2 regions of the Halomonas sp. SL18_1 genome follow, and region 1 is predicted to be linked to the other one. Evidence: riboswitches for the same ligand, from Rfam matches in the RefSeq annotation. Region 1 holds a riboswitch; the other holds the start of a gene.
The links. Region 1 has a riboswitch for thiamine pyrophosphate ahead of tenA (thiaminase II). Riboswitches for the same ligand answer to the same signal wherever they lie in the genome.
Positions count from the first base shown of each region.

Region 2: linked by a shared signal. The riboswitch ahead of ACSJDS_RS19510 (sodium:solute symporter family transporter) and the one ahead of tenA (thiaminase II) in region 1 are both predicted to bind thiamine pyrophosphate.

Region 1 covers NZ_JBVTRK010000001.1:1,449,121-1,463,993, reverse strand. Annotated here, with positions in the region: gene ACSJDS_RS07395 (hypothetical protein) at 1-315, shown strand; gene mdoH (glucans biosynthesis glucosyltransferase MdoH) at 279-1,889, shown strand; partial or broken gene ACSJDS_RS07385 (FkbM family methyltransferase) at 1,964-2,365, shown strand; gene ACSJDS_RS07380 (creatininase family protein) at 2,613-3,437, shown strand; gene ACSJDS_RS07375 (GTP cyclohydrolase II) at 4,012-4,893, opposite strand; gene ACSJDS_RS07370 (hypothetical protein) at 4,779-5,135, opposite strand; gene ACSJDS_RS07365 (RibD family protein) at 5,212-5,751, shown strand; gene ACSJDS_RS07360 (RibD family protein) at 5,667-6,044, shown strand; partial or broken gene ACSJDS_RS07355 (lysylphosphatidylglycerol synthase transmembrane domain-containing protein) at 6,123-7,007, opposite strand; gene ACSJDS_RS07350 (hypothetical protein) at 7,004-7,885, opposite strand; gene ACSJDS_RS07345 (glycosyltransferase family 4 protein) at 7,882-8,967, opposite strand; gene ACSJDS_RS07340 (6-pyruvoyl trahydropterin synthase family protein) at 8,976-9,278, opposite strand; gene ACSJDS_RS07335 (zinc-dependent alcohol dehydrogenase) at 9,361-10,392, opposite strand; gene ACSJDS_RS07330 (CDP-alcohol phosphatidyltransferase family protein) at 10,563-11,303, shown strand; TPP riboswitch at 11,370-11,521, shown strand; gene tenA (thiaminase II) at 11,613-12,281, shown strand; TPP riboswitch at 12,545-12,656, shown strand; gene thiC (phosphomethylpyrimidine synthase ThiC) at 12,732-14,621, shown strand; gene ACSJDS_RS07315 (hypothetical protein) at 14,767-14,873, shown strand, end outside.
Region 2 covers NZ_JBVTRK010000001.1:3,829,128-3,844,000, reverse strand. Annotated here, with positions in the region: gene ACSJDS_RS19555 (TRAP transporter small permease) at 1-552, shown strand, start outside; partial or broken gene ACSJDS_RS19550 (TRAP transporter large permease) at 549-1,813, shown strand; gene ACSJDS_RS19545 (protein adenylyltransferase SelO) at 1,966-3,261, shown strand; gene ACSJDS_RS19540 (hypothetical protein) at 3,195-3,440, shown strand; gene katG (catalase/peroxidase HPI) at 3,569-5,749, opposite strand; gene ACSJDS_RS19530 (LysR family transcriptional regulator) at 5,994-6,935, opposite strand; gene ACSJDS_RS19525 (CoA-acylating methylmalonate-semialdehyde dehydrogenase) at 7,143-8,642, shown strand; gene ACSJDS_RS19520 (peroxidase-related enzyme) at 8,922-9,509, shown strand; gene ACSJDS_RS19515 (hypothetical protein) at 9,519-10,196, opposite strand; TPP riboswitch at 10,346-10,463, shown strand; partial or broken gene ACSJDS_RS19510 (sodium:solute symporter family transporter) at 10,453-11,809, shown strand; gene ACSJDS_RS19505 (TenA family protein) at 11,856-12,551, shown strand; gene ACSJDS_RS19500 (S8 family serine peptidase) at 12,638-13,657, opposite strand; gene ACSJDS_RS19495 (anti-sigma factor family protein) at 14,115-14,693, opposite strand.

The sequences.
Region 1 (14,873 bases):
GTGGCCAGCACCACCCTGGTCGGCGCCCTGCTGATGTGGCGTATCCTTCACGCCGACGGACAGGGCGTGCTGACGCTGCTGATCCTGGCGCTGTTCACCCTGACCTTCGCCTGGATCGCCGTCGCCTTCTGGTCGGCGCTGTTCGGCTTCGCGGTGGTCCTCGCCCGCCGCGACCCGCTGACCCTGGCGCGACTGCCGAGTCTCAGCGACGAACGAGCGCTCCCCATCCGGTGCCGTACCGTGCTGGCCATGCCGATCCACAACGAGCCCCCGCCGCCGTGGTGGCCAGCCTGGAAGCCACCGCCGAGGCCCTGATCGCCACCGGCGAGGCACGCCATTTCGATGCCTTCGTGCTCAGCGACACCACCGATACGACCATCGCCGTCCAGGAAGCCGCGGCCATTGCCGCCCTGCAGCGGCGCCTGGCCGGCCGCCTGCAGCTTCACTACCGGCGCCGACCCCACAACCGCGGGCGCAAGGCCGGCAACCTGGCCGACTTCTGCCGCCGCTGGGGCAGGCACTACGACTTCATGGTGGTGCTCGACGCCGACAGCCGCATGAGCGGCCAGGCGCTGCTGGCGCTGGTCCGCGCCCTGCAGGCGCGCCCCCGGGTGGGACTGATCCAGAGCGTGCCGCTGCCCGCCCGCCAGGCCACCCTCTTCGGCCGCCTGGCCCAGTTCGCCGCTGGCCTCTATGCGCCCATGCTCGCCGCCGGCCAGAGCAGCTGGCAGGGCGACACCGCTAACTACTGGGGCCACAACGCCATCCTGCGGCTGCGCGCCTTCATGGCGCACTGCGGCCTGCCTGAGCTGTCCGGCCGGCCGCCGCTGGGCGGCGAGATCCTCAGCCATGACTTCGTCGAGGCCGCCCTGATGCGGCGCGCCGGCTGGGAGGTGCAGCTCGAGACCCGCATCGGCGGCAGCTACGAGGAGATGCCCGGCAACCTGCTCGACTATGCCCGTCGCGACCGGCGCTGGACCCAGGGCAACCTGCAGCACCTGCGCCTGCTCGCCGCGCCGGGACTGCACGGCCTCAGCCGACTCCACTTCGTCATGGGCGCCATGGCCTTCCTCTCCTCGCTGCTGTGGCTGGCCGTGCTGCTGCTGGGAAGCCTCGATGCCGTGCTGCGCGCCCAGCGCCAGGTGGCCTATTTCGTCCACCCCGAGCAGCTCTTTCCGCTCTGGCCCCAGGCGCGCCCCGAACTGATCGCCGCGCTCTTCGCCACCACCCTGGGGCTGCTGCTGCTGCCCAAGCTGCTGGGCCTGCTGCTGGCCCTGGTCAGCCGCCCCGAGGCCTTCGGCGGGCGCCTGCGGCTGCTGGCCAGCGCCCTGCTGGAGGCCCTGGCCGCGGTGCTGCTGGCGCCAGTGATGATGGTCTTTCATAGCGCCTTCGTGCTCGGCGTGCTCACCGGCACCCGCGTGGAATGGGGGAGCCAGGCCCGGGAGGGCCGCATGGTGAGGTGGAACGACGCCCTGCGTCACACCGCCCCCGCCCTGCTGCTAGGCACCCTGTGGGCAGCGGGGGTGGGCTGGCTCGCCCCGGCGCTGCTGTGGTGGCTCAGCCCCATCTGGGGCGGCCTGCTGCTGGCACCGCTGCTGGCCCGGCTGAGCGGCAGCCGCCGGCCGGCCGAGGCCCTGGCCCGGCTTGGCCTGCTGAGCGTTACCCCGGCGACGCATCGGCCGCGCTGCTCGCCCATGAAGCCAACGACGAGCCCTTCGCCCACTCCCACGCCGAGCCGCTGGCGCCACCCCCGAACGCCCCGGCGAGATGCCCCTGGCCCGACTCTCACGCCGCACGCCGGGCCCCGACCGGTCGACCGCCCCATGAGCGCCGCCGACATGCCCCCGCTCGCCCCCTGCGCCGCGGCTACGGCCTGGCCCGCTCGCTGATCATCTACTGGCGCCCCGGCCGCCAGAGCGCCCTGCGCCGGCTCTACGCCGACTTCGTCGGCCCCGGCGACCTGGTGTTCGACGTGGGCGCCCACCTGGGGGACCGCACCGCGGCCTTCGCCGGGCTCGGCGCCCGGGTGGTCGCCCTGGAGCCGCAGCCCCGCCTCTTTCGCTGGCTCCGTCGGCTGGTGGGCCGGCGGCTCGGGGTAACCCTGCTGCCGGTGGCGGCCGGCGCCGCCCCCGGCGAAGCCAAGCTGGCCATCAGCCGCGCCACGCCCACGGTCTCGACCCTGGCCCACCCCTGGCGCGAGGCCATCACCACACGCAATCCCGGCTTTCGCCAGGTGCGCTGGGAAGAGACGCACCGAGTGCCGGTCACCACCCTGGACGCGCTGATCGCCGAACACGGCGTGCCGCGCTTCTGCAAGATCGACGTGGAGGGCTTCGAGGCCGAGGTGCTGGCCGGGCTCAGCCGGCCGCTGGCCGGGGTCTCGGTGGAGTTCGTCGCCGGCGCCCTGGAGGTGGCCGAGGCCTGCGTGGCGCGCCTGGCCGAACTGGGCGACTATCGCTTCAACGTCATTGAAGGCGAACGGCGCGATTTCCACTGGCCGACGTGGCGCACCGCCGAGGCGACCCGCGTCTGGCTGGCCGCCGGGGCCGACGGTCTGGCCTCCGGCGATCTCTATGCACGACTCGACTCCCCCGACCCGAGGAGGCAACCGGATGCACGACGCCCCCCTTCCCGCCTTTCCCCAGTGGCAGGCGCTGACCAGCCGCGAATTCGCCCAGCTCGAGCGCGACGGCGTGGCGGTGATGGTGCTCGGCGCCATCGAGCAGCACGGCCCTCATCTGCCCCTTTCCACCGATCTGGACATCGGCACGGGGCTGCTGACCGCGGCGATGACCCACCTGCCCGAGGACTTCCCGCTGGTGCAGCTGCCGCCCCTGGCGGTGGGTGCCAGCGAGGAGCACCTGAGCTTTCCCGGCACCCTGAGCCTGTCGCCGGCGCTGGCCGCCGCCGTGCTGGAGGCCCACGGCGACGCCGTGGCCCGCGCCGGGCTCTCGCGGCTGGTGCTGCTCAACAGCCACGGCGGTAACAAGGCGATGATGGACAGCGCCGCCCTGGCGCTGCGCCGCCGCCACGGCCTGCTGGTGGTCAAGCTGCACTATATGCGCCTGGCGCTGCCGGACGACCTGCCGGGCGAGGATCTGCCGCCCGAGGAGCTGCGCCACGGGCTGCACGGCGGCGCCCTGGAGACTGCGTTGATGCGCCATCTGGCGCCGGAGAAGGTACGCCTTGCGCATCTGGGGCACCCGATCTCCCGGGGCCAGGCCATGGCGGAGGAGCACCAGCTGCTGGGCCCGGAGGGGGAAGCGGCCTTCGCCTGGCTGGCCGAGGACCTGCACCCGGAGGGGGTGGTGGGCGATGCACGCCTGGGCAGCGCCGAGCTGGGCGCGCGCCTGGTCGACCACTACGCCGAGCGCATCAGTCGGGTCCTGCGCGAGGTCCGGGCCATGCCCTCTCTGGGCGGGGGTCCCCGGCGTTGAAAATAGCAAATAACGCTTCGCCCTCCGCCAGGGCGCCTACCGGCGCCAGTCGCGACGGGAACCGGGCGCTCCTACAGGCGAATTTTTCTAATGTAGGAGCCTCTTTAGATCGCGACTGGAGGCGACAGCCTCCCGGCAGTGTTGTCGGCGGTGTTGTCGGCGCTGGTGATAGCCCCGAACGCCACCGCCTCCGCCAGGGCGCCTACCGGCGCCAGTCGCGACGGGAACCGGGCGCTCCTACAGGCGAATCTCTCTAATGTAGGAGAATCTTTAGATCGCGACTGGAGGCGACAGCCTCCCGGCGGTGTTGTCGGCGCTGGTGATAGCCCCGAATGCCTCCGCCAGGGCGCCTATCGGCGCCAGTCGCGACGGGAACCGGCGCTCCTACAGGCGAGTCTCTCTAATGTAGGAGAACCTTTAGATCGCGACTGGAGGCGACAGCCTCCCGGCGGTGTTGTCGGCGCTGGTGATAGCCCCGAATGCCTCCGCCAGGGCGCCTACCGGCGCCAGTCGCGACGGGAACCGGGCGTTCCTACAGGCGAAATTTTCTAATATTAGGAGACGCTTTAGCTTCCTAGGAGCGCCCGCCTCCGCGCTCGAGCACCTCGTCGAGCAGGTGGCCGGCGCGCTCCGCCTTGGCGCTGAGGTAGCGTCGGTTGTGGTCGTTGAGGCTGCCGTAGAGGGCCTGGCGGGCCACCACCTCGATGCCGCCGTCGGCCAGGGCCGTCACTTTGCCCGGGTTGTTGGTCAGCAGCTGCACCCGACGAATGCCGAGCGAACCGAGCATGTCCACCGCCACCCCGTAGCGGCGCTCATCCTCGCCGAAGCCCAGGGTGTGGTCGGCATCCACGGTATCCAGGCCGTTGTCCTGCAGGGTATAGGCGCGCAGCTTGTTGGCCAGGCCAATGCCGCGCCCCTCCTGGGCCAGATAGAGCAGCACGCCGCCGCCCAGGGCTTCGATTTCGGCCACGGCATTGCGCAGCTGTTCGCCGCAGTCGCAGCGCAGGCTGGCGAACAGGTCGCCGGTGAGACAGGCCGAATGCAGCCGCAGCGGCACCGGCGCGCTGCCGGCTTCCGGCGCGCCGATCACCACCGCCAGGTGCTCGCGCAGCCCGTCGGGTTCGCGAAACAGGATGAAGCGGGTATCGAAGGCGTCGGCCAGGGGAATATGCGCCTCGCTGACCCGTTTGAGCATGCCGCCGGTCCCCTCCAGGCAGCGCTCGGCGGCCTCGGCTTCCACCGCCAGCAGCTCACCGCTGGCCAGCGCCGCCTCGACCGCCGTGCGCTGCGCCTCGCTGACCCGGGCCACCAGCGCCGAGGGAATCAGCAGCGCCCGGCGCATCAGCGCCAGGGCCCCGCGGTCCGCCAGCGCCGCGGGCTCCAGCCGCTCGCGCCACGCCCGTCGCTGTGGCCCCTGCAGCGTTTCGGCGCCGACCGCCAGCGCCGCCAGGTGCATTTCGTCGAGGCCGGGCGGCAGTGCCAGCCGTGCCGGCGCCCCCGCGCCTCGACGCCCAGCAGCGCCAGCCGATGCTGGCTGAGCACCAGCGCCGGCGGCATGCCGGCCCGCTCGGCGAGGCGCGCCGGCACGTCGTTGCCGGCCCCCTCCAGCGCCTGGACCAGCACGCGCTCCTCACCGGCCACCAGCAGGACCGGCAGGCCACGGCGAATATCGAAGATGGCGCGTTCAACCTGATGCATGACGATCTCCTTGCGTGCCTTGTGCCGCCATGGCGGACGACGCATGATGAAACGCTGAATCCGACCCGGAGGCCCCATGAGCGAAGCGACGCCCGAACCCCTGGCGTGCGACGCGGCCTGGCAGTGGCTGTGCCGGCGGTGCGAGAGCGAGCCGCCGTCGGAAGCCGCCCCGCTGTGGCTCGATGCCCAGGGGGCCTGGCACGCCCGGGGCGCCGTCAGCGAGGCGGCCCGCGAACTGCTCGACTGCCTGGTGCCGCTGGCGGCCCACCGCGGGCGGCTGGCCGTGGCCCAGCTGGGCCAGAGCCTGGATGGCCGCATCGCCACCCAGAGCGGCCACTCCCACTACATCAACGGCCTGGCGAGCCGCACCCACCTGCACCGCCTGCGCGCTCTGCTCGACGCCGTGGTGGTGGGCGCCGGCACCGTCATCGCCGACGACCCGCTGCTCACCGTGCGCCACGTGCCCGGTCGCTCGCCGGTCAGGGTGATCCTCGACCCCCGCGGCCGGGTGCCGGCGACCGCTCGCCTGCTGTGCGACGCCGATGCCCCGACCTTGCACCTGCTGGGCCCCGAGGCCGCCGCGCCGGCGCCCCGGGCCCTCACGTCACGCGCCTGACCCTGCCCCTGGCGGGCGACGGCTTCTCGCCCGCCGCGGTGCTGGACGCCCTGGCCGAGCACGGTCTGAGGCGGGTGCTGGTCGAGGGTGGCGGGGTCACGGTGTCGCGCTTTCTCGAGGCCGGGGTGCTCGACCGGCTGCACCTGCTGGTGGCGCCGCTGCTGATCGGCTCCGGCCGCCCGGGCCTGACGCTGGCGCCGATCGCCACCCTCGACGAGGCCCGGCGCCCCCAGGCGCGTACCTTCCGCTGCGGTGACGACACCCTCTTCGATCTGCGGCTCACCGGGGCCTGAACCTCCGCCCGGTGCGGGGCGTCGCCGGCGCAGCATCTCGGCCAGCACGCAGAGCCCGCCCGGCAGGCTGGCCAGCAGCACCAGGGCGCCGTAGGCCAGCGACACCGCCACGCCCTGGGCCGCCGGCAGCCCGACCAGCGCCCAGACCAGCGCCGCGGCGCTTTCACGCACGCCCCAGCCGGCCACCGACAGCGGGATCAGCATGGCCAGCAGCACCGGCGGCACCAGCGCCAACAGGGTCGTCGTCGGCAGCGACACCCCGATGGCCCGGGCCGCGCAGACGAACACCAGCGCGTAACTGAGCACCACCAGCAGCGAGCCGGCCAGCTGTCGCGGCCACGCCGAGACCGCCAGCAGGCTGCGATAGAGATCGCCGCCCAGGCCGACCAGCGCCCGCGGCGGATGGCGCAGCAGGCGCCAGGCCAGCAGCCCGACGACCAGCCCCACCGCGGCCGTCGGCAGCAGCCAGGCGGCCAGCCGCCAGGGCGGCGCCCCGGCAGCCCAGGCCGCCGCGTCGGCCATGACGCCGTGCCACAGCGGCGAGAGCGTGACCACCAGCAGGGTCAGCAGCAGCACCGCCAGCTGCCCCGAGGCTCGCTCGATGATCACCGCTCGCCAGGCGCCCCCCTGCCGACCGCTGGCGCGGGAGTGGCGCCAGGCTCGGGCGGCGTCGCCCATCACCCCGCCGGGGAGCACCTGATTGAGAAACATTGCCAGGTAGTAGTCGCGCAGGGCCCGCCCCCAGTCCAAGGGCACCGCCAGCAGGCGGGCGGTGAAGCGCCAACGCCAGGCGGACAGCGCCACCTGGGGCAGGGTCAGCGCCAGGGCCAGCAGGGCCCAGCCCGGCGAGAGCCGCTCGACCTCGGCGATCACCGCGCGGGGGTCCAGCCACAGGGCCAGCGCCGCCAGCAGCAGCAGGCTGGCCAGCGGCCGCCACAGGCGTGCCAGCAGGCGGCGCTTCATGCCCCACCCCAAGCGCCATTCCCGCCGGGCCAGGCGAAGAGATCACGGTGCCCCACGCGCAGGCCGAGCTCACCGGCCGCCAGCGCACCGCGCCGCCGCGCCTGCCACTGGGCCAGCCGGGGCCGGCGATCCGGGGCCTGCTCCAGGGCCGCCCCGGCCCAGCCGTCCACCAGCGCCAGCCCCAGGTTGCGCGCCGCCTCGCTGCCCGCCGCCAGCACCCAGGGGGTGGCGGCATCCTGGACCCGGTAGCCGGCGGCGGCCAGCCACTGGACCAGTAGCGCCGGCGCCTCGCCGCCCAGGGCGGCGCCCAGCCCCTTGTCGCGACGCTGGTGGGCCTGAAACAGGGCCCGCACCTCGGTGTCCTCGTCATCGTCGCAGCGTTCGCCGCGGGCATCGAGAAAGCCCCAGTCGCCGTCCACGCTGAGGGTCAACAGCAGCGCCTGACCGCGCCGGGACGCGGCATCGATCAGCGTCTTGCACCAGGGGCGCGACACCAGGTCGAACAGCGCCGAGGCGGTGATCAGCGCCGCCCCGTCGAGCAGCGTCGCATCGAAGGGCGCCAGGCTGCAGCAGCGGGTCTGCAGCGTCACCCGTCGGCCGGCGGCGTCGTGTAGTCGGGCCCGCCGGGCGCGGGCCAGCAGCGCCGGGTCGTGATCCACCAGCCGCCAGCGCTGGGGGCCGGGCAGGCGCGGCGCCAGGAAGCGCGGGTTGCTGCCGGTGCCGCTGCCCAGGTCGACCAGATCAAAGGGCGCCGGGCGCGAGGCAAGCCACTCGACGGCGAGCCCCGTCAGCCGCTGGCTGCGCGAGCACGCGTCCAGCGCCTCACGCTGGGCGAGCCAGTCGGCGCTGAAGCGGCCCTGTGCGGCAGGGGCATTCATGGCGCGAGCTCCGCCGGCTCGGGCAGCGCCTCAGCGAAGGCGTCACCGGCGGCGTGCCAGTCACCCAGGCGCTGACGGGCATCCCGGGCACCGCCTCTCAGCCGGGCCCGCAGCGCCGGCGCCTCGAACCAGCGCGCCAGCGCCGCGGCCAGCGCCCGGCTGTCGCCGGGCGACACCGCCAGTCCCGCCTCGGCCGGCAGGGTGTCGGCCAGGGCACCGCCGGTGGTGGTGATCACCGGCAGGCCTCGGGCCAGCGCCTCGGTCACCACCATGCCGTAGCCCTCATAGTAGGAGGCCAGCACGAAGAGGTCCGCCTGGCGGTAAGCCGCCTCTAGCGCCTCGGCCCCCTGCTCGCCCAGCAGCCGCAGCCGATCTTCCAGCCGGTGGTGGCGAATCCGCTCGGCGACCCGGGAGGCATGGGCGGGATCGCGGGTCAGGCTGCCGATGCAGTCGCAGCGCCAGTCATGGCTCGCCAGGGAGGCCAGCGCCTCGACCAGCAGATCGTGGCCCTTGCGCGGCGTCAGGGTCGCCACGCAGAGCAGCCGCGGGGAGCGGCCCGGCGGCGCCGGCTCACGGCTGCCCGCCGCCAGGGGGGCGCGCATCACGCCGGGCTCGACCACCGCGACCCGAGAAGCGGGCACCCCGTAGTGCGCCAGGCCGCGGGCGGTATAGGCGCTGGTGGCAATCACCTGGCGCACCAGCGCCAGCGCGCGGGTCTCGCTGTGGCGCAGGCGCTCCCGGGTGGCGTCATCCAGACCGGTCTCCTCGGCCAGGGGATGGTGGACCAGCGCGATCAGGCAGAGCCGGTCGGCGTGGGGGGCGACGGCCTCGGGCAGCCCGCCCAGGGCCAGGCCGTCGATCACCACCCGGGCGCCATCGGGCAGCGCCGCCAGCGCCTCCGCCATGCTCGCCCTGGCCCGGGCGTCGGCCTCGGGAAAACGCCCCTCCAGCCCCACCACCTCGACCCGCCAGCCCCGTTCGCGCAGGGCCGCCACGATCCGGGCGTCATAGACATAGCCGCCGGTGAGCTGGCCGGGGTCGCCGGCGACGATCAGCGTCAGCTCGGCAGCCGCAGTCGCCACGCCTGGACTCATAGCTCGGCCTCGTAGCTGGCCCAGGCGATATGGGATTCATGCAGGGTCACGCGCATGGCGAGAAGCTCCTGGGCGGCGTCACCGAGCTGTCCCGCCTGGATGGCCTCGGCCAGTCGCTCGAAGATCACCCGGGCCATGAACTCGGTGGTGGTATTGCGGCCCTGAAAGGCCTCCCACTCGTCGAGGTTATGAAAGCGGTAGTCGTCCAGCACCTCCTTCAACGCGGCCCCGGCCAGGCCAATGTCCACCACCAGGTCATCGTCATCCAGCTCGCGGCGCTGAAAGGTGACATCCACCACGTAGGTGGCGCCATGGAGTCGCTGGGCGGGCCCGAAGACCTCCCCCGAAAGCTGTGGGCGATCATGACGTGGTCACGCACGGTCAGGCTGTACATGGCGAATCTCCGGTCGAAGGGTCATCGTGTTGCCCAGCGGACTGCCGGTAGCGCAGCCGATGGCAGAGCACCTCGCCGCCGCCGGCCGCCAGGCGGGGCATCAAGGCGGGCAAGGCGTGAAAGTCGCTCTCGCCGCTGATCAGGGCATCGAGGCGCGGGTCGCGCAGCAGCCCCAGGGCCAGCGTCAACCGTCGGCGGTGATCCCAGCGCGGCGTGCGTTCGCTGGGCAGCCGCCCCACCTGGCTGCTGATCAGCTTGAGTCGCCGGGAGTGGAAGGCCTCGCCCAGCGGCAGCGTCGCTTCAAGGCTCCCGAACCAGCTCATCTCCACCACCCGCGCCTCGAGGCCGGCCAGCCTCAGCGCCAGGCGCAGCCCCTCGGGATTGCCGCTGGCGTGGATGACGAGGTCGTTATCGGCCTCGGCGCGCTCGGGGAGGCGGAAGTCGAGGTCCAGCCCCTCGGCCAGGTCGGCCCGCTGCGGTGCCACATCCACCAGCTGCACGCGGGTGCCGGGTATGGCCGCACAGAGCCAGGCCACCAGCACGCCGACCACACCGGCGCCGATCACGGCGATGCGATCACCGAGGCGCGGCGCAGCATCCCAGCAGCCGTTGAGGGCGGTCTCCATGTTGGCGGCGAGCACCGCCCGGGGGGCCGGCAGCCCCTCGGGCAGCGGCACCACGGCATCGCGCGGCACCACGTAGCGGTCCTGATGGGGGTGCAGGCAGAACACCTGGCGGTCGACCAGGTCGGCGTCGCCCGCCTCGACCCGGCCGACGCTGACGTAGCCGTACTTCACCGGGCCCGGGAAGTCGCCGACCTGAAAGGGCGCACGCATCCGCGCGTACTCGCTGACTGGCACCTGGCCCTGGAAGACCAGCGCCTCGGTACCGCGACTGATCCCGCCGTAGAGGGCACGCACCCTCACCTCGCCGCTGCCCGGAGGCGGCAACGGCTCCTCTCGCAGCGTCCCGTGGCCGGGTGACAACACCCAGTAGGCGGTGGCGGTGGACTCGCGCATGGCCTCTCCTCTGCAATACTCCCTAGGAGCCTGTGCGTCACGCCTCCTTGATCATGACAACGGCTGATGCGCTTTGGCTCCATTGGTAGCGACTTTCTTTTACAATAGTGGTACATATAAAAATAATTGCATCAATTGTTTTTCGTCAACCGACAGCCTGGGTGCCGCGCATGTCGCTTCACTCTCGTCAGCATAGCGACCCATCACGCCCCACGACTGGCCGCCTTTCCACGCTGGCCGAGCTCCTGGCGGGCCTCGCCGCCGTGCTGGTGCTGGGCTCGCTGCTGGCGCTGGGCCTGCAGGCCAGTGCCTGGGTACCCACCACGGCGACGGGCGTCTACCTGGCCATGGCCGGCATGGTGCTCTGCGCCTGGCCGGGCCGGCGGGGGCTGGGCTGGGCCAACCGGGTCACGCTGACCCGTGCCGCCCTGGTGGCGCTGCTGGCCGGCGCCCTGGTGGACCCGGCGCTGCTGGCCCGTCATCCCTGGCCGCTGGCCGGCCTGGCGCTGCTGGCCCTGCTGCTGGACGGCGCCGATGGCTGGGTGGCACGCCGCACCGGCAGCGCCAGCGCCTTCGGCGCCCGTTTCGACATGGAATTGGACGCCTTCTTCATTCTGGTGCTGTGCCTGGCGCTGCTCTCCCTGGGCAAGGTCGGCCCCTGGGTGCTAGCGATCGGCGCCATGCGCTATGGGTTCGTGGCGGCAGGCTGGCGCTGGCCCTGGCTCGGCGCCGAACTGCCCGAGAGCCTGCGACGCAAGGCGGTCTGCGTCTGGCAGGTGGTGGCGCTGATGCTGGGCCTGCTGCCGCTCCTGGGTACACAGGCCACCAGCTGGCTGGCGGCCACGGCACTGGCGGCGCTAACGGCCTCCTTCGGTATCGACATGCGCTGGCTGTGGCGAAACAGGAAATGAAAAATATTTCCGCAAAATGACCTATACAGGGGCTGGCAAGCCCGGCCCGTCCTGCTAGACTGGCGTTCACGCTTGACGGGGTGCCGGTGAGATCCGGCTGAGATGGCGAAGGGTGTCGAGACGCCGAGCGCCGATCCCGTGGAACCTGATCCGGGTGAGCCCTTCCTTGACATGGAAGGCGGCATGAACCGGCGTAGGGAATCAGGCCGTGGTCCGTTTGGGTGTCCCGCGACGCCCTCCCCGATCCTCGCCTTCCCCACCCGCTTCGCTGCGCTCTCACCGGGTCGTCACCGACCAGCGGAGACGCCCATGGGCTATCGCTTCGACGACCTGACCGACGCCATCCACGACGACTGGCGTGCCTACATCGAACACGACTTCGTGCGCTCCCTGGGCGCCGGCACCCTGTCCGAAGACGCCTTTCGCCACTACCTGAAGCAGGACTACCTCTTCCTGATCCACTTCGCCCGGGCCTACGCCCTGGCCGCCTACAAGAGCCCGACGCTTTCCGATTTGCGCCAGGCTCACGAGGGGCTCAAGGCGATCGTCGACCTGGAGCTGGGCCTGCATGTGAGCTACTGCCGCGACTGGGGCATCACGGAGGAAGAGCTCGCCGAGCTCCCCGAGGCCCGGGCGACCCTGGCCTATACCCGCTACGTGCTGGACACCGGCAACCGCGGCGACCTGCTCGACCTGCACGTGGCCCTGGCCCCCTGCCTGGTGGGCTACGGCGAGATCGCCAATTGGCTGAATGGCCGGCCCGACACCGTTCGCGGCGAGGCCAACCCCTATGACGCCTGGATCGCCATGTACGAGAGCCAGGAGTTCCAGGCCGCCATGCGCGCCGAGCGCGAATGGCTCGACAGCCGCCTGGCCGACGTCACGCCGGCGCGCTTCGCTGAGCTGACCCGCATCTTCCGCGATGCCACGCGCCTCGAGATCGACTTCTGGCAGATGGGGCTGGATCGCAGCGACTGACGGTCTGGCCCCACAGAAAGACCCGCTCTGGTGCTGGTCACGCCAGACGCGGTAGGCAAGATGTAACTTGCCTAAGCAATAGTTCCAAGGCTGTCGCAGTTGGCGACAGCGAAGGGCGCCGGGGACAAGCTAGAGAGGAGGTCCTACGCCATGGATGGCGTCGGTAGCGTACAGGGAGGTATTCACAGCGCCTCCTCTCAGGCTTGTTGCCGGATCAGCCCCAAGCGATGGAGCTATCTGCGATAACCCTGAGCAATCGACCACCACGCTTGACGGGGTGCCGTTGAAAACGGCTGAGATCATGCGCTGGCAAGCATGGATCCCGTTGAACCTGAACTGGCTAGGACCAGCGTAGGGATCAAGCGACATGCAGCGGGGCCCAGGTGCCGCCCCCTGCCCCTGTCCTCCCAGCTGTCCTCCCTGACGACAACTCCCAAGGGAGAACATCCAATGAGCAAGACCGCCCACTTCCTCGCCGAGACCGCCCAGGTCGACGAGGCCGCCATCCAGCCGCTGCCCGGCTCGCGCAAGATCTACGTCGAGGGCTCACGCCCCGATATCCGCGTGCCCTTCCGCGAGATCGCGCTCTCCCCGACCAAGACCTCCGGGTCCGACGAGGAGAACCCGCCGCTGCTGGTCTACGACACCTCCGGCCCCTACACCGACCCCGAGGTCAGCAATGACCTGCGCCGCGGCCTACCCGAACTGCGTCGCGCCTGGATCGAGGAGCGCGGCGACACCGAGTTCCTCGACGGCCCCACCTCCGAGTACGGAAAGCGCCGCGCCAACGACCCGACGCTGGCCCCGCTGCGCTTCGACCTGACCCGTACGCCAAGACGCGCGAAGGCAGGCAAGAACGTCACCCAGCTGCACTACGCTCGCCAGGGGATCATCACCCCGGAGATGGAATTTATCGCCATCAGGGAAAATCAGCGTCGGCAAGCGCTGGGCACCGAGGAGGTCGAGCGGATTCTGGGCCACCAACATCCCGGCCAGGGCTTCGGCGCCCGCCTGCCGGAAGAGATCACCCCAGAATTCGTGCGCGCCGAGGTGGCCGCCGGCCGGGCGATCATCCCCTGCAATATCAACCACCCGGAGTCCGAGCCGATGATCATCGGCCGCAACTTCCTGGTGAAGATCAACGGCAACCTGGGCAACTCGGCGGTGACCTCCTCCATCGAGGAGGAGGTCGACAAGATGACCTGGGGCATCCGCTGGGGCTCGGACACCATCATGGATCTCTCCACCGGCCAGAACATCCACGAGACCCGGGAGTGGATCATCCGCAACGCCCCGGTGCCCATCGGCACGGTGCCGATCTACCAGGCCCTGGAGAAGGTCAAGGGCGTGGCCGAGGACCTCACCTGGGAGGTGTTCCGCGACACCCTGATCGAGCAGGCCGAGCAGGGCGTGGACTACTTCACCATCCACGCCGGCGTACTGCTGCGCTATGTGCCGCTCACCGCCAAGCGTGTCACCGGCATCGTCTCCCGCGGCGGCTCGATCATGGCCAAGTGGTGCCTCTATCACCACCAGGAGAGCTTCCTCTACACCCACTTCGAGGAGATCTGCGAGATCTGCAAGCGCTACGACGTGGCCTTCTCCCTGGGCGACGGCCTGCGCCCCGGCTCGGTGGCCGACGCCAACGACGAGGCGCAGATGGCCGAGCTCAAGACCCTCGGCGAGCTGACCCACATCGCCTGGAAGCACGACGTCCAGGTGATGATCGAAGGCCCCGGTCACGTGCCCATGCATCTCGTGAAGGAGAACATGGACAAGCAGCTCGAATACTGCGACGAGGCGCCCTTCTATACCCTCGGCCCGCTGGTCACCGATATCGCCCCGGGGTATGACCACATCACCTCCGGCATCGGCGCGGCGATGATCGGCTGGTACGGCTGCGCCATGCTCTGCTACGTCACGCCCAAGGAGCACCTGGGCCTGCCCAACAAGGACGACGTCAAGACCGGCATCATCACCTACAAGATCGCCGCCCACGCGGCGGATCTCGCCAAGGGGCATCCTGCAGCGCAAAGGCGTGACAACGCGCTCTCCAAGGCGCGCTTCGAGTTCCGCTGGGAGGATCAGTTCAGCCTGGGCCTCGACCCGGACACCGCCCGGGAGTACCACGACGAGACCCTGCCCAAGGACTCGGCCAAGGTGGCCCACTTCTGCTCCATGTGCGGCCCCAAGTTCTGCTCCATGAAGATCAGCCAGGAGGTGCGCGACTACGCCGCCGAGAAAGGGCTTAACGGCGACCAGGAAGCGGTGATGAAGGGCATGGAGGAGCAGGCGGAGAAGTTCCGCCAGGAGGGCGCCGAGCTGTACAAGGAGGTGTAGACAGGCAAAAGTCTCTCGACAGCGCCGGCCCTCGGGCCGGCGTTTTTTTTGCTGCAATGGCGACAGACGGTCTGCCTGAGATAGCCTGTCCTCATGAAGGCGCCCCCTCGCCCGGGTTGGTCGCCGCCGTAGAAGGAACCAGGCCATGCCCCACCTGCACATCGCGCTGGTCAACGAGCATCCCGAGCGCACCCTGATCCCGCTGCTGCAGCTGCGACCCGAGCGGATCGTGCTGGTGGCCTGCCAACGCGG
Region 2 (14,873 bases), 2.4 Mb from region 1:
TCCGATCGCCTGGCACGCCTGGAGGAGGCCGCCGCCGCGGCGCTCGCGGCGGCGGTTACCTTGCTGATCCTCGTCAACGTGGCCTTTCGCGCTGCAGGCAGCCCGCTCTACTGGATCAGCGAGCTGGCCATTTACGCCATGATCTGGATGACTTTCCTGATCGCCAGCGCCGTTCTCAAGCGGCGCCAGGGAATTGCCGTGACCCTGATCAGCGACCTGCTGCCGGGGTTTTCGCGTCGGTTGCTGATGGCCGGCGTGGACCTTGCCGTGCTGGTGTTCGCAGTGCTGCTGGCGTGGCTGTGCTGGCGCTGGTACCAGCCGCTGGCGCTGGCTCAGGCCGGCTTCGACGTGCAGGCCTTCCAGGGAGAGACATTCAACTTCATCTATGCCGAGCGCACCTCGACGCTGGGTATCCCCAAGTTCTGGGTGTGGCTCTGCGCGCCCTGGCTGTCGCTCTCGCTCACCTTCCACGGGCTGGTGAACCTGACCGAGGCCCTGCGTGGCCTGCGTGACCCGGGCCAGGCGCCTCCGCCACCGGAGGCGACGCCATGACGGTGGCGGTCTTTGTCCTGCTGCTGCTCGGTGCCGTGCCCATCGCCCTGGTGCTGGCGCTCACGGCCATGGTCTATATCCAGACCTCGGGCAACAGCGTGCTGTTCGAGTCCTACCCCCAGCAGCTCTTTGGGGCGATAGAGAGCTATGGCCTGCTGGCGATCCCGCTCTTCATGCTGGCCGGCGAGCTGATGAACGAGGGAGGCGTGACCCGCCGTCTGATCGACCTGGCAAGGCTGCTGGTGGGGGCTTCCGTGGCGGGCTAGCCTATATCAACCTGGTGGCCAATATGATGATGGCGGCCATCGTCGGCTCGGCGGCCTCCCAGATCGCCATCATGTCCCGCGCCATGGTGCCGGCCATGGAGCGGGAGGGCTACGACAAGCCCTACAGCGCGGCGATCACCGCCGCCGGAGGGCTGCTCTCGCCGATCATCCCGCCGTCGATGCTGTTCGTGCTGTTTGGGGTGATGGCCCAGGTGCCCATTGCCGAGATGTTCATCGCCGGCATCCTGCCGGGGCTGCTGCTAGGCTTTACCTTCTTCCTGGCCATCGCTGTGGTGGGGCTGGTCAAGCAGTACCCCAAGGGCGACTGGCCCAGCCGCGGCGAGGCCAGGCGGGCGCTGATGATGGGGCTGCCGGCGCTGGCCATTCCGCTGATCATTATCGGCGGCATTCTGCTAGGGCTGGCCACGCCCACGGAGTCGGCGGCCCTGGCGTCGCTGGCCGCCCTGCTGCTGGGGCGCTTCCTCTACGGCGATCTGCGCTTCGCCATGCTGCCCACGGTGCTCAAGCGCACCGCGGTGAACGCGGGGCTCGTCATCATGCTGATCGCCGCCGCCGGGGTGTTCGGCTGGGTGATCGTCTACGAGCGGCTGCCGCAGATGGCCGCGGCCTGGATCGCTGCCATGACCACCGACCCCTTCCTCTTCCTGCTGCTGATGATCGCGGTGCTGCTGGTGGTGGGGATGATCATCGACGGCATCGCCGCCCTGATCCTGGTGGTGCCCATCCTGCTGCCCATCGCCACCCAGCAGTTTGGCATCAGCCCCTACCAGTTCGGGGTGGTGGTCTGCCTGACCCTGGTGCTGGGGCTGCTGACGCCGCCGGTAGGGGCGGGGCTCTATATCGCCTCCTCGATGACCGGCGCCTCGCCCATGCGCATCTTCCGCTCGCTGCTCCCCTTCCTGCTGGCGAGCCTAGCCACCCTGGTGCTGCTGGCCTGGCAGCCCTGGCTCACCACCGCCCTGATCGGGCGCTGAAGCTCCCCTCGGGGTCAGACCCTTTAATCCCTTAATGGTCTGACCCCGAAGGGGGCTCCTGCGAGCCGCCTGCGGCTCGATAGCAACAATTCCTAGCGTTATACTCGGGTATTTATTCACCGGCTGAGCCCCAGCCCTCGCCCGGAGTCGCCATGTTTCCAAGATTCACCCTGCGCTATGCTCGCCTGCCGGCGCGCTTCTTCGAACGCTTCGACCCGGTGCCGGTGAAGGCGCCGCGGCTGGTGGCCTTCAATCGGCCCCTGGCCGAGGCGCTGGGCTTCGACCTGGCGGACTTCGACGCCGAAGAGGCGGCGGTATGGTTCGCTGGCAACGCGGTGCCCCCTGGCGCCGAGCCGCTGGCCCAGGCCTACGCCGGCCACCAGTTCGGCAACTTCGTGCCGCGGCTGGGTGACGGCCGGGCGGTGCTACTCGGCGAAGTCACCGACCGTGACGGGCAGCTGCGCGACATTCAGCTCAAGGGGGCCGGGATGACGCCCTTCTCGCGGGGGGCGGATGGCCGGTCGCCGTTGGGCCCCGTGCTGCGCGAGTACCTGGTCAGCGAGGGCATGCACGCACTGGGCATTCCCACCACCCGGGCCCTGGCCGCGGTGACCACCGGTGAGCCGGTGTTCCGCGGGCTGCCCGAGCCTGGCGCCATCCTCACCCGGGTGGCAGCCAGCCATCTCCGGGTGGGCACCTTCCAGTACTTTGCCGCCCGCGGCGACGTCGAGGCCCTGCGCACCCTGGCCGACCTGGCCATCGAGCGCCACTATCCCGACCTGCGGCGCCTGGCTCAGGGGGAGCGTTACCTGGCGCTGATCGAAGCGGTACAGGTGCGCCAGGCGGCGCTGGTGGCGAAGTGGATGGGGGTGGGCTTCATCCATGGCGTCATGAACACCGACAACACCACGATCAGCGGTGAGACCCTCGACTACGGGCCCTGCGCCTTCATGGAGGCCTATGATCCCGAGACGGTGTTCAGCTCCATCGATGAGCTGGGCCGCTATGCCTATCGTAACCAGCCGTGGATCGCCCAGTGGAACCTGGCGCGCTTTGCCGAGACGCTGCTGCCGCTGATCGATGAGGAACAGACGCGGGCCGTGGAGCAGGCCACCGCCCTGATCCAGGCCTACCCCGAGCAGTACGAGGCGGAGTGGCTGGCCGTGATGCGTGCCAAGCTGGGGCTCGAGGAAGCGCAGACGGGTGACAGGGGGCTCGCCGAGGGGCTGCTCGAGGCCATGCAGCGGGGACGCGCCGACTTCACCCTGACCTTTCGTCGCCTCTGTGACGCCGCCGATCCTCCCGGGCTGATGAGGCGCTGGTGGCGCTGTTCGAGCGGGCGGATGCCATCGAGACATGGCTCGCGCGCTGGCGCGAGCGATTGGCCCAGGAGCCGCAGGCCCCGGAGGCGCGGGCCCGGCGCATGCGCCGTGCCAACCCGGCGGTGATTCCCCGCAATCATCGGGTGCAGGAAGCCATCAGTGCCGCCGAGCGGGACGACTTCGCCCCCTTCGAGACGCTGCGCGAGGTGCTGGCCGAGCCCTTTGTCGAGCAGCCCGGTCGCGAGGCGTATGCCCGTCCGGCCGAACCGGCCGAGCGGGTGTTTCGCACCTTCTGCGGGACCTGAAACGCCGTGGGAGGCCGGCTCTGCCGGGCGAAGGGAGGCGCAAGCCAGCGATGAACCGAAAAAAGACGCCCGGGGAGCCCGGGCGTCTCTGTCAGCAAGCCAGGGTGAGTGCCTGGCTTAAGCCACCATCACTTCTGGAGTTTCTCCACGTCGAAGCGGTCGGCGTTCATCACCTTGGTCCAGGCCTTGACGAAGTCCTTGACGAACTTCGCCTGGTTGTCGTCCTGGGCATAGACCTCGGCATAGGAGCGCAGGATGGAGTTGGAGCCGAACACCAGGTCGATACGGCTGGCGGTCCACTTCACCTGATCGCTCTTGCGGTCGCGGATCTCATAGAGATTGTTGCCCGCCGGCTTCCAGGCATTGTTCATGTCGGTCAGGTTGACGAAGAAGTCATTCGTCAGCTGCCCCTCCCGGTCGGTGAACACCCCGTGCTGGGTGCCGCCATGGTTGGTGCCCAGCACGCGCATGCCGCCGATCAGCACGGTCATCTCCGGCGCGGTCAGCCCCATCAGCTGGGCGCGATCGAGCAGCATCTCCTCCGGCTTGACCACGTACTCCTTCTTCTGCCAGTTGCGGAAGCCATCGGCGAGCGGCTCCAGGGGCTCGAAGGACTCGGCGTCGGTCATCGCCTCGGTGGCGTCGCCGCGGCCCGGAATGAAGGGCACCAGGATATCGTGGCCCGCGGCCTTGGCGGCCTGCTCGATGCCCAGGCTGCCGCCCAGCACGATCAGGTCGGCCACGCTGGCGCCGGTCTCGCTGGAAAGCCGCTCGTAGACCTTGAGCACCTTTGCCAGGCGCTGCGGCTCGTTGCCCTCCCAGTCCTTCTGCGGGGCCAGGCGGATGCGCGCGCCGTTGGCGCCGCCGCGCATGTCGGAGCCGCGGAAGGTGCGGGCGCTGTCCCAGGCGGTGGCGACCAGCTCGGCAATGGGGAGGCCGCTATCGGCGATCTTCTGTTTGACCGCCTCGACGGAGTAGTCGGTATTGCCTGCCGGTACCGGATCCTGCCAGATCAGGTCCTCTTCCGGTGCATCCGGGCCGATGTAGCGCGACTTCGGCCCCATGTCGCGGTGGATCAGCTTGAACCAGGCCCGTGCGAAGGCGTCCTGGAAGTAGGCAGGGTCCTTGCGGAACGCCTCCATGTACTTCCGGTAGCTGGGATCCATCTTCATCGCCATGTCGGCGTCGGTCATGATGGGATTGTGGCGAATGGAGGGGTCGCTGGCGTCGACCGGCTTGTCTTCCTCCTTGACGTCGACGGGCTCCCACTGGTTGGCGCCCGCGGGGCTCTTCTTCAGCTCCCATTCGTGGTCGAGGAGCATTTCGAAGTAGCCCATGTCGAACTTCGTCGGCTCCTTGGTCCAGGCGCCTTCGATGCCCGAGGTCACCGCCTTGGCGGCCTTGCCCTGCATGTGGGGGTTGGTCCAGCCAAACCCCTGCTCCTCGACGTCGGCGGCCTCGGGCTCCGGGCCCAGGGCCTCGGCGTCGCCGTTGCCGTGGCATTTGCCGACGGTGTGGCCCCCGGCGGTCAGCGCCGCGGTCTCCTCGTCGTTCATCGCCATCCGCTTGAAGGTCATGCGCACCTGCTCGGCGGTCTTGAGCGGGTCGGGGTTGCCGTTCACGCCTTCCGGGTTGACGTAGATCAGGCCCATTTGCACTGCGGCCAGCGGATTCTCCAGGGTGTCCGGCTTCTCGACGTTGCCGTAGCGCGTATCGGAGGGCTCCAGCCACTCCTTCTCCGCCCCCCAGTAGATATCCTTCTCGGGATGCCAGATGTCTTCGCGGCCAAAGGAGAAGCCGAAGGTCTTCAGGCCCATGGACTCGTAGGCCACGTTGCCGGCCAGGATGATCAGGTCGGCCCAGCTGATCTTGTTGCCGTACTTCTTCTTGATCGGCCACAGCAGGCGGCGCGCCTTGTCCAGGCTGGCGTTGTCGGGCCAGCTGTTGATCGGGGCGAAGCGCTGGTTACCGGTGCCGCCGCCGCCGCGGCCATCGGCGATCCGGTAGGTGCCCGCCGCGTGCCAGGACATGCGGATCATCAGGCCGCCGTAGCGGCCCCAGTCGGCCGGCCACCACGCCTGGCTGTCGGTCATCAGGGCGTGCATGTCCTGCTTCAGCGCCTCGAAGTCGAGCTTCTTGACCTCTTCGCGATAGTCGAAGTCCTCGCCCATCGGGTCGGTCTTGCGGTCGTGCTGGTGAAGGATGTCCAGGTTCAGGGCTTCCGGCCACCAGTCCATGTTCGAATGGCCCGAGGCGGTGTTGCCGCCGTGCATGACCGGGCACTTGCCAATGTTCTGCTGATCACCCATATCGCTCTCCACTCATGGCTGCGTTGGTGTAGCTGCCACCTCTGTATAGTCGATGGCGGTTTGGGGTAGCAATGAGCCTTATCAACCTATGGTCATCAACTGCCCACGGTTGCGGCTTTGCGTCCTGTAACCCTCAACCTACGCGGGATGTGTCCATTAGCACAAAACGAGATTGCCGACCGTGCTGATAGCGAATCTTTATCATCAGCCGGCGTAGCGGTCCGCCGTGTCTGGCGATTGGCGTTCAGTCTTCGGGAAGGCGAAGCTCCCGCGCCTCGCCCATCAGGAAGGCACGGTTGGCCTCCAGCGCTTCGCGCAGGAAGTCCCACAGCAGCCGCACCCGGGCCAGGCGGCGCTGCTCCTGGCGCGAGGTGATCCAGAACTGGCGGGTGATGGCGACCTCATCGCTCAGCACCGGCGCGAGTCCCGCCGTGGGCTCGGCCATGAAGCAGGGCAGCACCGCCAGGCCGGCGCCATGAAGGGCGGCGGCGTGCTGGGTGGTGACGCTGGTGCTGCGGATCGAGAAGTGGGGGCCGGGATGGCCCACCACGGCGGGGTCGAGCAGCGGCTCCAGATAGCTGAGCTGCTCGCTGAAGATCAGGTCGTCCACGTAGCCGATCAGGCGATGCTCGCCCAGCCCGGCCAGGGTGTCGGGAATGCCCTGGCGGGCCAGGTAGTCGTGGCTGCCGTAGAGCCGTAGCCGGTAGTCGCACAGCCGCGAGATCACCAGTCCCGGGCTCGCCGGGCGCTCCACGGTGATGGCTAGGTCCGCCTCATGGCGGCTGAGGTTGACCACCCGGGGCAGGGCCAGCAGGTCCAGGGTGATGCCGGGGTGGCGGCGGCAGAAGGCCGAGAGCAAGGGGGCGATGACCCAGGTGCCGAAGCCCTCGGTCACGCCGAGACGGATCTGGCCGCTGACCTGATGGTTCTTGTCGGTGAGGCTCTCCCCGGCCTCGAAGGCGTGGCGAGCCATCTCCTCGGCGTGGGCGAGCAGCTGCTGGCCGGCCTCGGTGAGGTGGTAGCCGTGGGTGCTGCGTTCGAACAGCTGGGTGTTGAGCCGCTGCTCGAAGCGGCGGGTGCGCCTTGACAGGGTGGAGTGATCCACCCCCAGGCGCCGGGCGGCATCGGTGAGGCGCTGGCTGCGCGCTACCTCCAGGAAGATCTGGATATCTTGCCAGTCGAGCATGGTGCCTCCCGAAGCGGTTGGCTGTGCATTATTGCACAAACAATGTGCCCGCGTGCCCGTTGTCACGGTATCCGGCGAGTGGCTAGACTCGTTGGCACCGTACTTCGTGTTTTTATACACATAAAGTCTAATGTCGGTGCGACCACTACCACAATGCCAATTCATCGCCAGACAGCCGACACGCCAACCACAGAGGAGCACGACACCATGTCCGTTCGCGAAATCCCCATGTACATCGACGGCCAGCCCGTCCAGTCCCAGAGCCAGGAGTGGCGCGACGTGGTCAACCCGGCGACCCAGGAAGTGGTGGCGCGGGTGCCGTTTTGCACGGCAGATGAAGTGGAGCAGGCCGTTGCCAGTGCCAAGGCGGCCTTCAAGGAGTGGCGCAAGGTGCCGCTGGGCAAACGCATGCGCATCATGCTCAAGCTGCAGGCGCTGATTCGCGAGAACACCGCCGAGCTGGCCGCGCTGATCACCGAGGAGCACGGCAAGACCCTGCCCGACGCCGAGGGCGAGGTGGGCCGCGGCCTGGAAGTGGTAGAGCACGCCTGCTCGATCACCTCCCTGCAGCTGGGCGAGCTGGCCGAGAACGCCGCCAGCGAGGTGGACGTCTATACCCTCAATCAGCCGCTGGGCGTGGGCGCCGGCATCACCGCCTTCAACTTCCCGATCATGCTGCCCTGCTTCATGTTCCCGCTGGCCATCGCCACCGGCAACACCTTCGTGCTGAAGCCCTCCGAGCAGGATCCGAGCTCCACCATGCGCTTGGTCGAGCTGGCCCACGAGGCGGGCATTCCCGCCGGGGTGCTCAACGTGGTGCACGGCGGCCCGGACGTGGCCAACCAGATCGCCGATCACACCGATATCAAGGCGCTGTCGTTCATCGGCTCTAGCCACGTTGGCACGCTGCTCTACAACCGTGCCGCCGCCGCCGGCAAGCGCATGCAGTCGATGATGGGCGCCAAGAACCACTGCGTGGTCATGCCCGACGCCAACCGCAGCCAGGCGATCAACAACCTGCTGGGCTCCGCCTTCGGTGCCGCCGGCCAGCGCTGCATGGCCAACTCCGTGGTGGTGCTGGTGGGCGAGGCCAAGGCGTGGCTCGACGATATCGTCGACGGTGCCCGCAACATGAAGGTGGGCCCTGGCACCCAGCGCGACGCCGACCTGGGGCCGCTGGTCTCGCCGGCCGCCCGCGACCGCGTAGTGCGCCTGATCGACGCCGGCGAGCAGGAGGGCGCCAAGCTGCTGGTGGACGGCCGCGGCTATGAGGTGTCGGGCTACGAGCACGGCAACTTCGTCGGGCCCACCGTCTTTGCCGACGTCAAGCCGGAGATGACCATCTATCGCGAGGAGATCTTCGGCCCGGTGCTCTGCGTGGTGACCGTCGACACCCTGGACGAGGCGATCGAGTTCATCAACGCCAACCCCAACGGCAACGGCACCTCCATCTTCACCAACTCCGGCTGGGTGGCGCGTCGCTTCGAGACCGACATCGACGTGGGCCAGGTGGGCATCAACGTGCCGATCCCGGTGCCGGTGGCCTACTTCAGTTTCACCGGCTCGCGGGGCTCGAAGCTGGGCGACCTGGGCCCCAACGGCAAGCAGGCCATCGCCTTCTGGACCCAGACCAAGACCGTCACGGCCCGCTGGTTCGAGCCGGAGAACGTCTCCAGCGGCATCAACAGCACCATCTCGCTGAGCTGATCCTGCCGCTCGGTGGCATCGCGGCCCCGCCTCGCAAGAGGCGGGGCCGCGTGCGTTTCGGTCCATGACTTCCGTGGCAGTCTTTCTGTGGGAGGCCGGCTCTGCCGGCGGTTCGACGCTTCGACGGATGGAGGCCGCAGGTCCCCTGCGGTGGCCGCCAACGGTCAGGCTGGCCGCCATGCCTTTCGGGTACGCCTGAGACGGAAATCGTATGGACAGCATGGTGACGTTGACGTTAACTGGAAGTTTCCAAGAACAATCGTCCAGTCAGGAGCCACCATGACCGCCCCCATCAGCCGCTTTCCGATACCCGAATCCATCGACGACCTGCCCGAGGACATCCGCGACGCCATGCTGGCGGTGCAGGAGAAGGCGGGATTCGTGCCCAACGTCTTTCTCATGCTGGCCCACCGGCCGGCGGAGTTCCGCGCCTTCTTCGCCTACCACGATGCGCTGATGGAGCGGGAATCCGACACCCTGACCAAGGCCGAGAAGGAGATGATCGTGGTGGCCACCAGCGCCCAGAATCGCTGCCTCTACTGCGTGGTGGCCCATGGCGCCCTGGTGCGGATCTACAGCAAGGACCCGCTGCTGGCCGACCAGGTGGCCATCAATCATCGGGTCGCGGGCCTGAGCGAGCGCCACCGGCTGATGCTCGATTTTGCCTTTCATAGCGGGCTGGAGGTGGGCGAGCTGACCGATGACTGGCAGACCCGCCTGATCGACGCGGGGTTCACCCTCGACGACATCTGGGACATCGGCGCCATTGCCGCCTTCTTCGGCATGTCCAACCGCCTGGTCACCCTGGCCGGCACCCCGCCCAACGACGAGTTCTACCTGATGGGCCGAGTGCCGCGGGAGCGGTAGTGCGGGTGATCAGGCCTTGGCGATCGCTTCCTTGAGCAGCTGTAGCGCCGGCGCCAGCTGGCTTTCGTGCAGCACCAGCACGGTCGCGCCGCTTTCTCCCTCGACGGGCGCAACCACGGCGAATTCGCCCTCTTCCAGATGGAACTCGTGGATCTCGCGCGGGCCGTCCGGGGTCTCGCAGTGGATGGAGCGGTAGGTGTCGTCCTCGCCATAGATGAGGCGGTGGTAGACCTTGAAGAAGGTGTAGAGGTACAGCCCTTGGGGAAAGGCGGGCCAGCGGGCGGGGATGGTGCGGGTCTCCTCGTCCAGGGACTGGCCGCCGGCTTCGGCCCGTGCGATGGCCTCATCCAGCGGGGCGGCCAGCAGGGAGGCGGCATCGTAGGGCAGCGGCTGCTGGGCCTGAAAGGCCTGCCGATAGCGCTCGGCCACCTGCTGCATGTCGCCGAGCGAGCCGATGGGGTGATCGCTGTGCTTCAGGTCGGCGGGCTCGAAGCCGCCGTTTTCCCAGCCGTGAATGACTCGCAGCGTCAAGTTGCCGTTCGTCATGGGGGCCAGCACCAGCGCTTGGATGGCGACCCGCAGATGCAGTAGCCGCTCGATGACCGGATTCTCGAAGGCGCTGTAGGGGTCGGCAAAGATGGCGTGCAGGCGGCAGGTGGCGTGTTCCTTGGCTTCACGGTAGGGCATGGGCGTGTCTCGTGTCGGGGCAGGACGGCGGGCATCGGCCGCCAGTATGAGCATTCGCGCCTGCCGATGGAAGGCCACGACGGCTTTACAGTCGGCATCTGAGGGTCGATGATGACGTTCCGGCATAGACCGGGCTCAATCCACGAATATTCTGTCGCCAGGGGAGTCCCGCCAGCTGCTTCGGCACTGGGGGCTGAGAGGGCCAAGCGCCGACCCTGGAACCTGATCCGGTTCATACCGGCGGAGGAAGCGCGACATGCCCTACCTGACGTCTGCCGTGCTCGGCGCGGCGCTCTTGTGCTTTGCATTCCTGGGCCTGCGGGCCCGCCGGGCCGACGGCCTGCTCGATGACTACGTCACCGCCCGCAACTCCCAGGGCGCCCAGGCCATCGGGCTGTCGTTCCTGGCCTCCAGCATGGGGGCCTGGATCCTCTTCGCGCCGCCGGAGATCGGCGCCTTCGTGGGGCCGGTGGCGCTGGCCGGCTACGCCATCGGCTCGTCGTTGCCGTTCCTGGTGCTGGGGCTCTACGGCCCGGCGATCCGCCGCCATCTGCCGAAAGGGCGCAGTATCGGCGAATTCGCCGAGTCCTGCTACGGTGCCGGAGTGCGGCGATGGGTCTCCTTCGTCTCGGTGGCCTACATGGCGATCTTCCTGGCCGCCGAGCTCACCGCCATCGGTGCCATCGCCGCGCTGCTCTCGGACGTGTCCCCGGCGCTGGTGATCCTCGGGGTGGCAGTGGTCACCCTGGTCTACACCACCCTGGGCGGGCTGCGGGCGAGCCTTGCCACCGACCGCTGGCAGGCCTGGCTGCTGCTGGCCTTGCTGCTGGTGGTGGGCGGTGTGGCCTGGTGGTGGCTGCCGCCCATGCCCGCCGGGGCGGTGATGCCAACCATTCCTACCGGTAACGCGCTCTCCGTGGCGCTGACCCTGGTGATCGCCGTCACCGCGGCCAACCTCTTCCACCAGGGCTACTGGCAGCGGGTGTGGGCGGCCGAGGATGACCGCGCCCTGGCCCGCGGGGCCCTGCTGGGCGGGGCAAGCACCCTGCTGGTGGTGATGGCTATCGGCGGCCTGGGTATGCTGGCGGCCATGCATGCGCTCCCCTTGGGTGAGCCGCCGATTCCCTTCTTCGCGCTGCTCTCCGCCGCGCCGGCCTGGCTGGGTGTTCCGGCCCTGGTGCTGGCGGTCACCCTGGTGGCCTCCAGCGTCGATACCCTGCAGAACGCCATCGCCTCCATGGCGGTGGCCAGCTCCGGCCGGCGCGGGCTCTCGGTGCGGGCGGCGCGGCTGGCCACGGTGGCGCTGATGCTGCCGGTGGTGTGGGTGGCCCTGCAGGGCTTCTCGGTGCTGCGTCTCTTCCTGATCGCCGACCTGCTGTGTGCGGCCATCCTGCTGCCGGTGCTGCTGGGCCTGTGGCGGCGCATGTCGCCGCTGGCGGCGGTAGCCGGCGGCGTGGCGGGCCTGACTAGGCGCGATCGTGCCTGGCTGGATCAGCCTGGGCAGCCTCTCCGCCGGCGTGCTCGCCGCCACCTTTCCGGACAGCATCCCGACCCTGGCGCCTTTCCTCGGCGCGCTGGTCGCCTCCACGCTGGTCAGCCTGCTGGTCGCCTGGCGGCGTCCGGGGGCGAGATTCGAACCACCCTCAAGGGAGATGCCCTGTGACGACACGCTCCGACTGGAATGCCTGGGCGGCGCAACAGGCAGCGCCGCGAATCACCGACTGGCTGCGCGAGCTCAGCGAGCCCGACTGGTCCGCCACCGTGAACCACCCGCTCTTCGATGCGATGGCCGAGGGGCGCCTTTCCGGTGACGATTTTGCCGCCTATATGGTGCAGGACTACGGCTTCGTCGACCCCTTCACCGCCCTGATCGGCTTCGCCATCGGCCGCGCGCCGAGCATGTCGGACCGGGTGGTGCTGGGACAGTTCATGGGCATGCTGACCAGCGACGAGAACAACACCTTCCAGCGCACCTTCGAGGCCTTCGAGGTGCCCGAGTCCCAGCGCGAGGCGCCGGACCACCTGCCCGAGACCCGGGACTTCCAGGCGCTGCTGCGCGAGACCGGCCGCACCGGCGACTACGCGGAGATACTGGCCGCCCTGGTGGTCACCGAGTGGATCTACCTGGAGTGGGCGCTGCGGGTCACCCGAGCCGAGGGGCTGCACCCGCTGGTGGGGGAGTGGATCGACCTGCACGACAACCCCGCCTTTCAGGACTTCGTGGCCTGGCTGCGCCGCCGCCTGGACGAGGAAGCGGAGGCGCTCGATGACGCCGCTTTCAGCCGCATGGCCGAATGCTTCCGCGAGACCGTGGCGAAGGAACGCGCCTTCCATGACGCCGTGATGCCGCGCTGAGTCGTTTCTACAGCGTGCAGCTCAAGCGCCAGATGGCGCACATGCTGGATGCCACAGCGTCTTGAACTGGCAGTGCATCACCTGAGTCATCCGCATTCGCTTGGCCAGCGTATCAGGCCCCAGCCGTATCGGGTGTCCTTTCCTGGAGGGCCGAGATCGATTGCCGATTCACGTGCATGTTCCAGCCAGTTGTCGCCCAGTTGCTGTGCGGCCAGCAGCGAGGCAAGCACGAAGGGGGTCGCAAGGGAGGTGCCGGATCGGTAGGCGGTGCCGTTCGCAGAGGCCACCCAGATGTCCACGCCGGGGGCGGAAAAGTCGATATAGGCGCCGTGGTTGGCGCGCCGGTAAGGGCGTCCGTTCGCATCCACGGCGGTGGCCGCGACCACGCCCGGAAAGGCCGCCGGGTAAACGGCGGGACCTTCCGGGCCGAGGTTGCCGGCGGCCGCCACCAGCAGAATGTCCTCGGCGAGCAGTCGCTGGAGTATCTCGTCGAGGATACGGTTTTCCCGCCCGCCCAGGCTAAGGTTGATGGCGTCAACTTGCTGACCCATAAGCCAGTCCATTCCCCTGGCGAGGGTGTCGGTGGTGGTCTCAATGTCGTTGCCCCGCTGGCGAAAGACGGCGGCGACGGAAATCGCGGCTTCCCGCATCATGGGCGTAAATCCCTGGTCCGGGTCGCCGACCCAGAGGCTAGCGATCGCCGTGCCGTGGTCGCCGGGTGCGGGTGTCGGGCCAGCGAGTTGCGTCATGTCGATCGAGCGCCCCGCTAAGGCAGGATGTGCGAGGTTCACGGCGGTATCCAGCAGGCCGACTCGGACATTGGCAAGGCAAGCCGTGGCTCCCGTCGACAGGCCGATCATCGCCTGCCCATAGCGTTGCCGAGGGCCGGCCATCAGCCGATAGCGGTGGTTGAGGTCCAGTTGCAAGTCTGGGAACTCTCGCTGAATTTCTGCTAGCAGCATCAGGGTGTCCGCTCCGGCTGGCAGGCGGAAGACACTTACCACTAGCCCCAGCCGTTCCAGTGCCTGGCGGCTCTTGATTCGCAACTGGTAGCCCGCCAGTTCGCGAGCCCCTGCCATGGCCCCGGGCATGTCATGGCTGATCATAACCAGCTCCCCAGGCTCGAAATCGAGACTCTCGCTTGCCGGGACCAGGCCGGTAACGGCCATCGGCTCCGTGTCCACGACGGAGGGCCGGGCGGGGGTATCAGGGTGGAAGGGCCCTGGCCCACCAAGCTGCCGCCGCGCTCCACTCGCGGGCGGTCAGGCTGGGTTTCCCGGGGTGGTGGTACGGGGTCGGGTGGCGGCCGTATCGCGGGCTCCGGGTCGGCCTCTCGCCGTTCGGTTTCCTGGTCGGCTCGGCGGCTGACCGCGGAGTCGGACGCCTCTTGGCGAGTCTCGGTCACCACGTTCTCGAGCAGGGGACGTGCCATGTCGCGGCGCTCGGGATTGCTATCCTGGCCCTGGGCAACCCCGGCCATCAGCAGCAGGGCGCCTGCCATCAGCCAGGCTGCAGGACCCGGACTGAGCCAAGAGTGTGCCGAATCGGCGCTGTCAGGGTGGCTCACGGTTCGCTCACCTCCTCGACAAAGGGCAGCGCCTGGAGTTCTTGTTTCAGGGTGTCACTATCGCTATGCGTTGGCAGCAGAATGGTATAGAGGCCCAGGGCACCGGGACCATCGATGATGCGTGCCTCTCGTGAGCCCAGGCTGTCGCGGATCTGTTCGGCGGTGGCGCTATCGTGAAAGGCGATCCGCAAGCGCGGCCCCTCATGGAGGGGATCACCGGAGAGCGGAGCCCAGTCGCTTCCCGAGGGCGTGCTCAACTGAAAGCCGGTCTGGACGGCCAGCAGCAGGCAGGCCGTCAGGGCCAAGGGTTTCCAGTAGCGTCGACTGCCGGCAACCGTAGGTTGGCTCGCAGCGGCCTCGCGGCGAACGTCCCTCTTCAGTCGGGCCAAGCCGAGTGATACCGGAGGCGAGTCGCTCGTCTGCTGCAGGCTCATTTGCAGGGCCTCCAGCCACTCGACCTCCTTCGCCAAGTCGGGGTCTTCCGACAGCGCCCGCTCCACTTGGCGGCGCTCCTCGTCGGAGAGGCGGCCATTCACGTAGAGGGGCAATTTTTCTTCGACAGTGTTTCTGTCCATGGCCTTCATTCCCGCTAGATGGCTTGTGGGCGCCTGTGGTGACACCACAGACCCAGAATACCTTGTGGTTGGTGGCCAGACCCTGGCCCTGGCCCACTTCACGCAACGTTCAGCAAGGTGTTACTGAGTAGGTCGCTGGCAGTGAAAGGGACGTTCAATGTCGGGTGGTCGGTTGCGTCG